4 regions of the Mesorhizobium sp. LCM 4576 genome follow, and region 2 is predicted to be linked to each of the others. Evidence: predicted binding sites of a transcription regulator. Region 2 holds the regulator's gene; each other region holds the start of a gene.
The links. The regulator PhoB, encoded in region 2, activates phosphate uptake and scavenging genes when phosphate is short. The targets are predictions, from matches to a motif close to TGTCATNNANCTGTCAT.
Positions count from the first base shown of each region.

Region 1: LCM4576_RS29185 (acid phosphatase) is a predicted target of PhoB. The motif match lies at 1,011-1,027, and genes of this name have one in related genera.
Region 3: LCM4576_RS08535 (esterase-like activity of phytase family protein) is a predicted target of PhoB. The motif match lies at 1,102-1,118, and genes of this name have one in related genera.
Region 4: LCM4576_RS09040 (PhoX family phosphatase) is a predicted target of PhoB. The motif match lies at 1,443-1,459, and genes of this name have one in related genera.

Region 1 covers NZ_MDDT01000057.1:716,849-719,049, forward strand. The annotation lists gene LCM4576_RS29180 (cytochrome-c peroxidase) at 1-918, opposite strand, end outside; gene LCM4576_RS29185 (acid phosphatase) at 1,170-2,201, shown strand, end outside.
Region 2 covers NZ_MDDT01000037.1:15,804-18,004, reverse strand. The annotation lists gene LCM4576_RS21065 (ROK family protein) at 1-289, shown strand, start outside; gene phoB (phosphate regulon transcriptional regulator PhoB) at 615-1,304, opposite strand; gene phoU (phosphate signaling complex protein PhoU) at 1,322-2,029, opposite strand; gene pstB (phosphate ABC transporter ATP-binding protein PstB) at 2,050-2,201, opposite strand, start outside.
Region 3 covers NZ_MDDT01000016.1:165,468-167,668, forward strand. The annotation lists gene LCM4576_RS08530 (LacI family DNA-binding transcriptional regulator) at 37-1,062, shown strand; gene LCM4576_RS08535 (esterase-like activity of phytase family protein) at 1,219-2,201, shown strand, end outside.
Region 4 covers NZ_MDDT01000017.1:46,156-48,356, forward strand. The annotation lists gene LCM4576_RS09040 (PhoX family phosphatase) at 1-1,381, opposite strand, end outside; gene LCM4576_RS09045 (hypothetical protein) at 1,915-2,201, shown strand, end outside.

The DNA.
Region 1 (2,201 bases), on a different contig from region 2:
GTTGCGCAAGGTCGGCGTCTTGAACAGCCCACAATATTCCGTCCGCCCTTTGAAGTCGGTGCGCAGCGGACCGCACAGGCCGAGGTCGACATAATTAGGATCCGCATTGGCGGGGATCGCCGGATTGCGCGGCACTGCGATCGCGATCAGGCCGTAATCGGTGAATTGCGGCGRCTCGCCGTCATTGGCGGGCTCGCTCAAATGGCAGCTCGCGCAATTGCCCTTCGCCTCGTCCTCGAACAGCATGCGGCCGCGCAGCTCCTGCGCCGAGAGCTGCGCCTTGCCGGCAAGGAAGGCGTCGTAGCGGCTGGAATAGGGATAGAAATCGGTGCTGCTCTGCTCGAAGGTGCCGAGCGCCTCCACCGCGGCGTCGAAGGCGTCCTGCGGATGGTCGAAGACATCGGCGCCGAAGGCAGCCTTGAAGGCGTCGGCATAGGGCGCTTTGCGCAGACTGGCGACCACCTGGGCCTCGTCCTTGTTGCCCATCTCGAAGGGCGACAGCAGCGGGATCCTCGCCTGATCCTTGCCATGGTCGGCACGGCCGTCCCAGGTCAGGCCGCCGGTCGGGCCGTTGTCGACGCTCTCGTCGCCTTCATCCTCGGAGTCGTAGAAATGCTCGGTGAAGGCGGGCGCGGCCTGCAGGTAGCGCAGCGACGRCACGGCGCGAATGCCGGGCCGGTCGAGGTTAGGTCCGCCCATCTCGACGGGTGCCGCCGATGCCGGTCCGAAGGCGTGGTTGGGATCATGGCAGGACGAGCAGGCCTGCTTGCCCGAGGCYGAGAGCGACGGATCGAAGAACATCTGCCGCCCCAACGCCGTCAGCGCCTCGGCGCGGGCGAAGGCGTCCTGGCGTGACATCGGGCCGGGATGGACGCCGGAAGGCTGCGCGGTGTTGGCAGGCGCGGTCAAGACGATCATCGCGGCCGCGCCAATGGCGATCCCCTGATTTCTCCAACGTCCCATCATCTTCGGCGACATCCCTGGGTTCTTTGGCGAAGTAGGAGGCTAGTACAACGGATTGATGACTGGCTTCCTCGCTCACGAAACCGTGTTCGGACGCTGCGGAACTGTCACATGGGTGACAAGGCGTCGAAGTAGCTGGGCATTGATGCAGCTGCGTCCCTGCATTGCCGTCCTCCAGCCATTCCCAAGCCACGAGGCATTTCCCGATGACCCGAACCTTTCTCTCCCTTTGCCTCGCCTCCACAGCGCTGGCATCGCTCTCCRCTGCTGCCCACGCGGCACCTCCCGGCTATGACAAGATCGACACCGTCGTCGTCATCTACGCCGAGAACCGCAGCTTCGATAACCTCTATGGCGGCTTCCCCGGCGCCAACGGCCTGGCCAACGTCTCGCCCGGCCAGGCGCGCCAGCTCGACCGCGACGGCACGCCGCTTTCCGAACTGCCGCCGGCTTGGGGCGGGCTGACCGGCAAGGGCGTCACGCCGGCGGTGACGGAGGCGCAGAGCGCGCATCTGGCCAACGCGACATTCGCGATCGACGATCCCAAGGGCTTCAACGAGGGCACCAACGTCGTCACGCACGAYCTCTGGCACCGCTTCTACCAGGAGCAGATGCAGATCGACGGCGGCAAGAACGACAAGTTCGTCGCCTGGGCCGATTCCGGCTCGCTGGTGATGGGCCACTATGACGGCTCGGTCCTGCCAATGTGGAACATCGCCAAGAAATACGTGCTGGCGGACAATTTCTTCCAGGGCGCCTTCGGCGGCTCCTTCCTCAACCACTTCATGCTCGCCTGCGCCTGCGCGCCTTATTACCCGAACGCCGCCACCAGCCCGGTGAAGGGCCAGATCGCCGTCGTCGAACCGGACGGCGTGACGCTGAAGCCGGCCGACAATTCACCGGCCTCCGCACTTGGCGGCGTGCCGAAATTCGCCAATGACGGCGCCATCACGCCCGACTTCTACGCCGTCAACACCATGYAGCCGCCTTACCAGCCGAGCGCCAACAAGCCGGCCGAGGGCGGCGACAAGGCGCTGGCCGATCCGGCGCAGCCGACCACGCTGCCGCCGCAGCACGAGATCACCATCGGTGACCTGTTGTCGCTGAAGGGCATTTCCTGGGCCTGGTACTCGGGCGCCTGGCAGGCCGCGCTCGACGGCAAGAACGCGACGCCGGTGCCGAATTTCCAGTTCCACCACCAGCCCTTCAACTATTTCGCGGCCTATGCGCCGGGCACG
Region 2 (2,201 bases):
CGGCGAGGCGCTGGGCTTCGGCCTCGGCAGCCTGTTCGCCCTCATCGATCCGGCGCCCGTCGCCATGGTCGGCGTCAGCGCGGCCGCCTTCGACCTGATCGAGCCGGCGCTGAGGAAGGCGATCGCCCAGACCGCCGGCGGCCAGCATTCGGAATCGATCTCCTTCGACACCGAGCCGAACGAGCTGCCGCTGATCCGCGAAGGCTGCGCCATGCGCGCGCTGACCTTCGTCGACCAGGAGATTTTCGCGCCGGGGGTTCAGGCAAGAGCGGGCAAGCACGTCGCTTGAGCCACTTTGAGTGATCGTTGGTTTCGAGTGTCCCGCTGGACACCGGAGATTAGCGAAGGCCCCGAAGCTTCGTCATTCCAGGGCGGAGCAGGAGCGAAGCTCCGTCGCGGAGACCCTGGAATCCATTCCGTTACCTCGGACGTCGGGCGCAGCCGAGCAGAATTCTGCGCCGCCGCAGCGCGTCGACGTCACGGAATGGATCCTCGGGTCTGCGCTGCGTCGCTACGCTCCTTGCTCCGCCCGTCGATGACGAAGCACGACCGTCCCGGCTACTCGCCAACGCATGCGATCCGGTAGCGGACGCGTCATTCTGCGAACGGCGAACCTAATCCTCCCGGATCGCATAGCCCGCCCCGCGGATGGTGCGGATGACGTCGGGCATGCGGCCGTTGTTGACGGCCTTGCGCAGGCGGCCGACATGGACGTCCACGGTGCGCTCGTCGATATAGATCGTCTCGCCCCAGACATTGTCGAGCAGCTGGCTGCGCGAGAACACGCGGCCGGGGTGGCGCATCATGAATTCGAGCAGCCGGAACTCGGTCGGGCCGAGCCTGATCTCGCTCTTCTTGCGGTAGACGCGATGCGATTCGCGGTCGAGCACGATGTCGCCGACCTTGAGCACGCTGGACAGCACCTCAGGCTTTGCGCGGCGCAACAGCGCCTTGACGCGCGCCATGAACTCCGGCGTCGAGAACGGCTTGACCAGATAGTCGTCGGCGCCGGTGGACAAACCTCGAACCCGATCGCTCTCTTCACCGCGCGCGGTCAGCATGATGATCGGCAGCCGCTCGGTCTCTGGCCGCATCCTGAGGCGCCGGCAAAGCTCGATGCCGGACACCYCCGGCACCATCCAGTCGAGCACGAGCAGGTCGGGAACGTTTTCCTGAAGGCGGATTTCGGCCTCGTCGCCGCGGGTCACCACTTCGACCTGGTAACCCTCGGATTCGAGATTGTAGCGGAGCAGCACCCCCAGCGGCTCCTCGTCCTCCACCACCATGATGCGTGGCGCGATCATCGGMGTAACCTTTTCCGTCAGGCCGCCGGCGCCGACATTGCCGTCTCGTCCTGCTTCGGACGGTTGGCGGGCAATTGCGTGCCGGTCAACACATAATAGGCGTTCTCGGCGATGTTGGTCACATGGTCGCCGATGCGCTCGAGGTTCTTGGCGCAGAACAGAAGATGCGTGCAAGCGGTGATGTTGCGCGGATCTTRCATCATATAGGTCAACAGCTCTCGGAAGACGGATGTGTATTTGACGTCGATGCGTTCGTCGTCGTTGCGAAGCTTGGCCAGCGCCGTGGCATCGCCCACCGTGTATTCCTGGATCACGCCCTGGACCTGGATCAGCACCATCTGCGCCATGGAATCGATRGAATGCGTGAGGTCGCGCGGCGCGGCGCTGACGCCGACCGAGCCGACGCGCTTGGCGATGTTCTTGGCGAGATCGCCGATGCGCTRGAGGTCGCCCGCCATGCGGATCGCTCCGACCACGCTGCGCAGGTCGTCGGCCATCGGCTGGCGCTTGGRGATCAGCGTGATGGCGCGGTCGTCGAGCTCGCGCTGCCTTGCGTCCATGATGGCGTCGTCGGAGACGACGCGCTGCGCCAGCGCATTGTCGCTTTCGAGCAGCGCCCTGGTCGAGGCGCRGACCATCGAGGCGGCAAGGTCGCCCATGTCGTTGATGAGCCGGCTGATCTGCCTCAGATCCTCGTCGAAGGAGGCGACGGTATGTTCGGCCATGATGATGTCCTCGTATGTCTTCAGCCGAAGCGGCCGGTGATGTAGTCCTGGGTGCGCTTCTCGCGGGGCGAGGTGAAGATCTTCTCGGTCCGGTCGAACTCCACCAGCTCGCCCAGATACATGAACGCCGTCTGCCGCGAGACGCGCGCCGCCTGCTGCATGTTGTGGGTGA
Region 3 (2,201 bases), on a different contig from region 2:
CGGCCGGTGCTAGCGAAGACAGGGGGAGAACCGGCCTTGGCGTCCAGCATCCACGATCTCGCGCGTCATCTGAACATTTCGATCGGCACCGTGTCGCGCGCGCTGAACGGTCGCGCCGATGTCAATGCCGAGACGCGCCAGCGCGTGCTGGAGGCGGCCAGGAAGCTGAACTATTCGCCCAACCAGTCGGGCCGCAGCCTGAGGAAAGGCGCCACCCATTCTATCGCCTTCATGCTGCAACCGCATCCCGGCGATCAGCAATATGGCGAGCCGTTCTTCATCCCGTTCCTGACCGGTCTGCAGGCGCGGCTCGCCGAGCATGACCTGGATCTGATGGTCGTCATGGGCGAGCCCGGCCAATATCAGCCGGAGAGGCTGCGCCGCGTGGTTGAGACGCGCCGGGCCGACGCGGTCGTGTTGGCCAATACGCGGCGGGAAGACGATCGGATCGACTATCTCAGCAAGGCCGGATTTCCCTTCGCCACGCTTGGCCGAAGTCTATCCGGTGGCGACGCCTATCCTTCGCTCGATATCGATTTCGAGAGGGCGGGTGAGGAAGYCGTCGACCGGCTGGTCGCGCGCGGTCACCGCCGCATTGCCGCCATCCGCCCTTCGCTCGATCTCAACTTCGGCTACCTGTTCCTCGACGGCTACCGCAAGGCTCTGAAGCGGCACGGCATCGAAGTCGACCCCGGCATGATCGCCGACGGCTTCATCAACGAGACCGGCGGCTATCAGGTGACGCCGCGCGTCATGCTCTCCAAGGACCGGCCGACAGCCATCATCTTCAACAATGACGCAATGGCGCTCGGCGGCTGCAAGGCACTGGCCGAGATGGGCATCAGGCCCGGCCACGACATCGCGGTGATCGTCATCGTCGACACGCCGCTCTGCCGCTATTTCTCGCCGGCGCTGACGGCCTTCCGTCCATCGCTGGAGCCGATGGGACGGCGTCTGGCCGAGATGCTGCTCGCCTCGCTTCCCGCCTTCGCCGGCCCCGAAGGCACACGCATCATCCGCGAGGTCTGGCCGCTGGAGCTGGTCGCAAGAGAGAGCGATTGAGGCGGAGCTTTCCCTTCTCCCCTTGTGGGAGAAGGAAACTGTCACGCAACCATCACGTTCACGTCCTAGACCGCTCGACGGCAAGGGCTGCCCGCATCGTCGATGCCGCGCCCTTTTGAGCCAATAGCCGCTCTGCTCGTCACGAAGGGGATATCGATGAAACGTCTCAACCGAACCGTCGCGCTCGGCGCGGCACTTGCCCTGTTCACCACGCTGACCCCGGCATTCGCCGACGGCGTCGCCTATGTCAACAAGGGGCTCGTCGGCGTCGGCCGCATTCCGGCCAGCCAGAAGGACAAGTTCGGCGAGACGTTCGGTTCGGGTTCCGGCATGTCGATCGACGCCAAGTCCTGGGCGCGCGACGGCGCCAGCTACAAGGGCTCGCTCTGGCTGCTGCCGGACCGCGGCTACAACGTCGTCGGCACCACCGATTATCGCCCGCGCCTCAACACCATCGCCATCGAGCTGATCCCGACCGCTCCAGGTGCCGCGCCCGCCGCAGGGCAGGAACAGACCGGCGTCAAGGCGACACTTGCCGACACGATGCTCTTGACCGACGACAAGGGCGCCGACGCCACCGGGCTTGATCCGCTGAACGGCGTGCGCGAAGCCGCCGGCGACATGCCGATCCTGCCGCAGGCCGACAACGGCAAGCTTTCGCTGGACGACGAGGCGATCGTGCGCCTGGCGGACGGCACGATGTTCATCTCCGACGAATATGGCCMGAACATTTACCGCTTCTCGGCCGAAGGCCGCCTGATGTCGGCGACCCAGCCGCCGGCCGCGCTGGTGCCGATCCGGCACGGCAAGCCGAACTTCGCTTCCGACAATCCTGGCCCGGGCGCGGCCGAGCCCGATCCGAAGGACCCCGAGATCGGCCGCCAGAACAACCAGGGCCTCGAAGGCATGTCGATGACGCCGGACGGCAAGTTCCTGATCGCCGTGCTGCAGTCGGCGGCCCGCCAGGACGGCGGCGATTCCGGCTCGACCCGCCAGAACACCCGCGCGCTGGTCTATGATGCGTCCGACCTCGCCCACCTCAAGCTGGCGCACGAATATGTCGTGCCGCTGCCGGTGTTCAAGGACGCCAAGGGCAAGACCAAGGTCGCCGCGCAGAGCGAGATCGTCGCCCTCTCCGA
Region 4 (2,201 bases), on a different contig from region 2:
CATTGGGCTGGATGTCCTCCGGCCGGTCCATCTTGGTCGCGCCGAGCAGGTCGGCGGCGCGCCGCGTCTCGATCAGCACATCGGCCTGGGACGCAAAGCCGTTCTCCGCCGTCAGCGGGCCTTGCCCGAACACGATCGGCATCCATTCGACCGAACCGTCCTCGGCGAACTTCGCCACATGAAGCGTGCCGTCGTCGAGCAGGTTCATGTTGGCCGCGCGGTCATCGGCATTGAACTTACCGGCGGTGACGAATTTGTAGACATAGTCGAAGCGCTCGTCGTCGCCGAGATAGAAGACGACGCGGCCGTCCTTGGCGACGATCGATTCTGCGCCCTCATGCTTGAAGCGGCCCATGGCGGTGCGCTTCCTCGGCACCGAAGCCGGATCGTTGACGTCGACCTCGACGATCCAGCCGAACCGGTTCGGCTCGTTCGGCTCCTTGGYGAGGTTGAAGCGATCGTAATGCGCGCCCCATTCATAGGCGCCTTCCGGGATGCCGAGGCGCTTGTAGTTGGCGGCTTCCTTGTGGCCCTCGGGCAATTCGCCCGAGAAATAGCCGTGGATGTTTTCCTCGGCCATCACATAGGTGCCCCAGGGCGTGACGCCGCCGGCGCAATTGTTGAGGGTGCCGATGACCTTGGCGCCGGACGGATCGGCATTGGTCTTGACGCGGTCGTGACCGGCAACCGGGCCGGAGAGCGCCATCTCCGTGGTCGACATGATGCGGCGGTTGAGCTTGCCGTCGCGCACCACCTGCCATTTGCCGTCCTGCTTGCGGATCTCGACGATGGTGCCGCCATGCGCGGCCATCTCGACATCGACCTGCTCCTTCGAGAGCGGCGCCACCTCGGCGGCCTTCTTGCCGTCCTTCTCGACGATCGAAACGATGCCCGGGAACATCAGATGCGGGTTGGTGTATTCGTGGTTGACGACCAAAAGGCCATGTTCGGCGGAGCCGTCGATCGGGATATAGCCGACATAGTCGTTGTTGTAGCCGAACTGCCTGGCCTGGGCCTCAGCCGACTGCTTCAGCGGATCGAACTCGGGTGAATCGGCAAACAGCGGATCGCCCCAGGGCAGCAGCACGTCGGCATCGTAGCCCGGCGCGACATGGTGCTTGTCGTCGATGCCGGCCTCGAGCTCGTCGAACTTGAAGGCCGAAGCCTCGGCGGCGCGCGCCTCGTCGGCGGCGATCAGCGCCAGCGGGCTGACGGTGGCGGCGATGGCCGAGACGGCCAGCGAACCCATGAGAAAACCACGGCGCGAGAAGCGCGCGGCGATGATCTCACCCATTGTGCGGTTGTCGGTCGGGTTGACGGGCGGGCCGTCATTGTCCTCGAGCTGGCTGCTGCGGAAACGGGTCTCAGGGGTCGCGGTCATGGTGTTCCTCTGGCTTCTTGAGGTGGCTGGGATTTGACCTTTCGACCCCTAAAGCGCGCCGATCACATTTTCGTGACATCGCTTCGGCATAGCCCTCGGCGGTTGGCGAAGCCGTCGATGTCGGCCCCTTTCTCCTCGTACCGTGGCCAACTATGCACACATCTTCTGTTAGTGGCGTGACTGATCGGGCCGCCGCTCGATTGCCACGTGGTTCCCCCAATCCGTCGCTGCTTCGCAGCGCCACCTTTCCCCCCTCCGGAGGGAAAGGAAGGGAGYCTTTCCTCTACCCCGTCGATCGGGGGAGAGGTGGCTCGGCGAAGCCGAGACGGAGTGGGGGTCGACGAGCGCTCCATTGGACAATGCATGCGCCAAGCTGCCATGCACGCTATAGTCAAAGACCAGTTGCTCGGGAGAAGGGGGCTTGYCGCAGCCTTCGCCCTTGTCCCCACACCGCCAGCTTGACGGCCTCGTCCGCTTCGGAAACAAGGGCTGCGGCCGGCGTGGCGAACGGCGCTTCCAAAAGGGGATGGCAAGTGAGTTTCTGGGGACTGGCGCAGCTCTGCATTTCGACCGTGATGTTCGTGCTGGCGGCGATGGCGGCCAAGCAATGGGGGTTGGCGCCGAGCCTCGCCAAGCTGCTTTTGACGTTGGCGCTCTATACGGCCGGCAATCTGGTCATGCTGAGGCTGGTGCGCGAATTCGGCATGTCGGTGTCGTTCAGCCTGTCGGCGGTGATCCAGCTTGTCGCGGTCAATGTCGTGGCGCTCGCTTTCTTCGGCGAACGGCTCAATGCCTTGCAGGCGACCGGCATGGTGCTGGC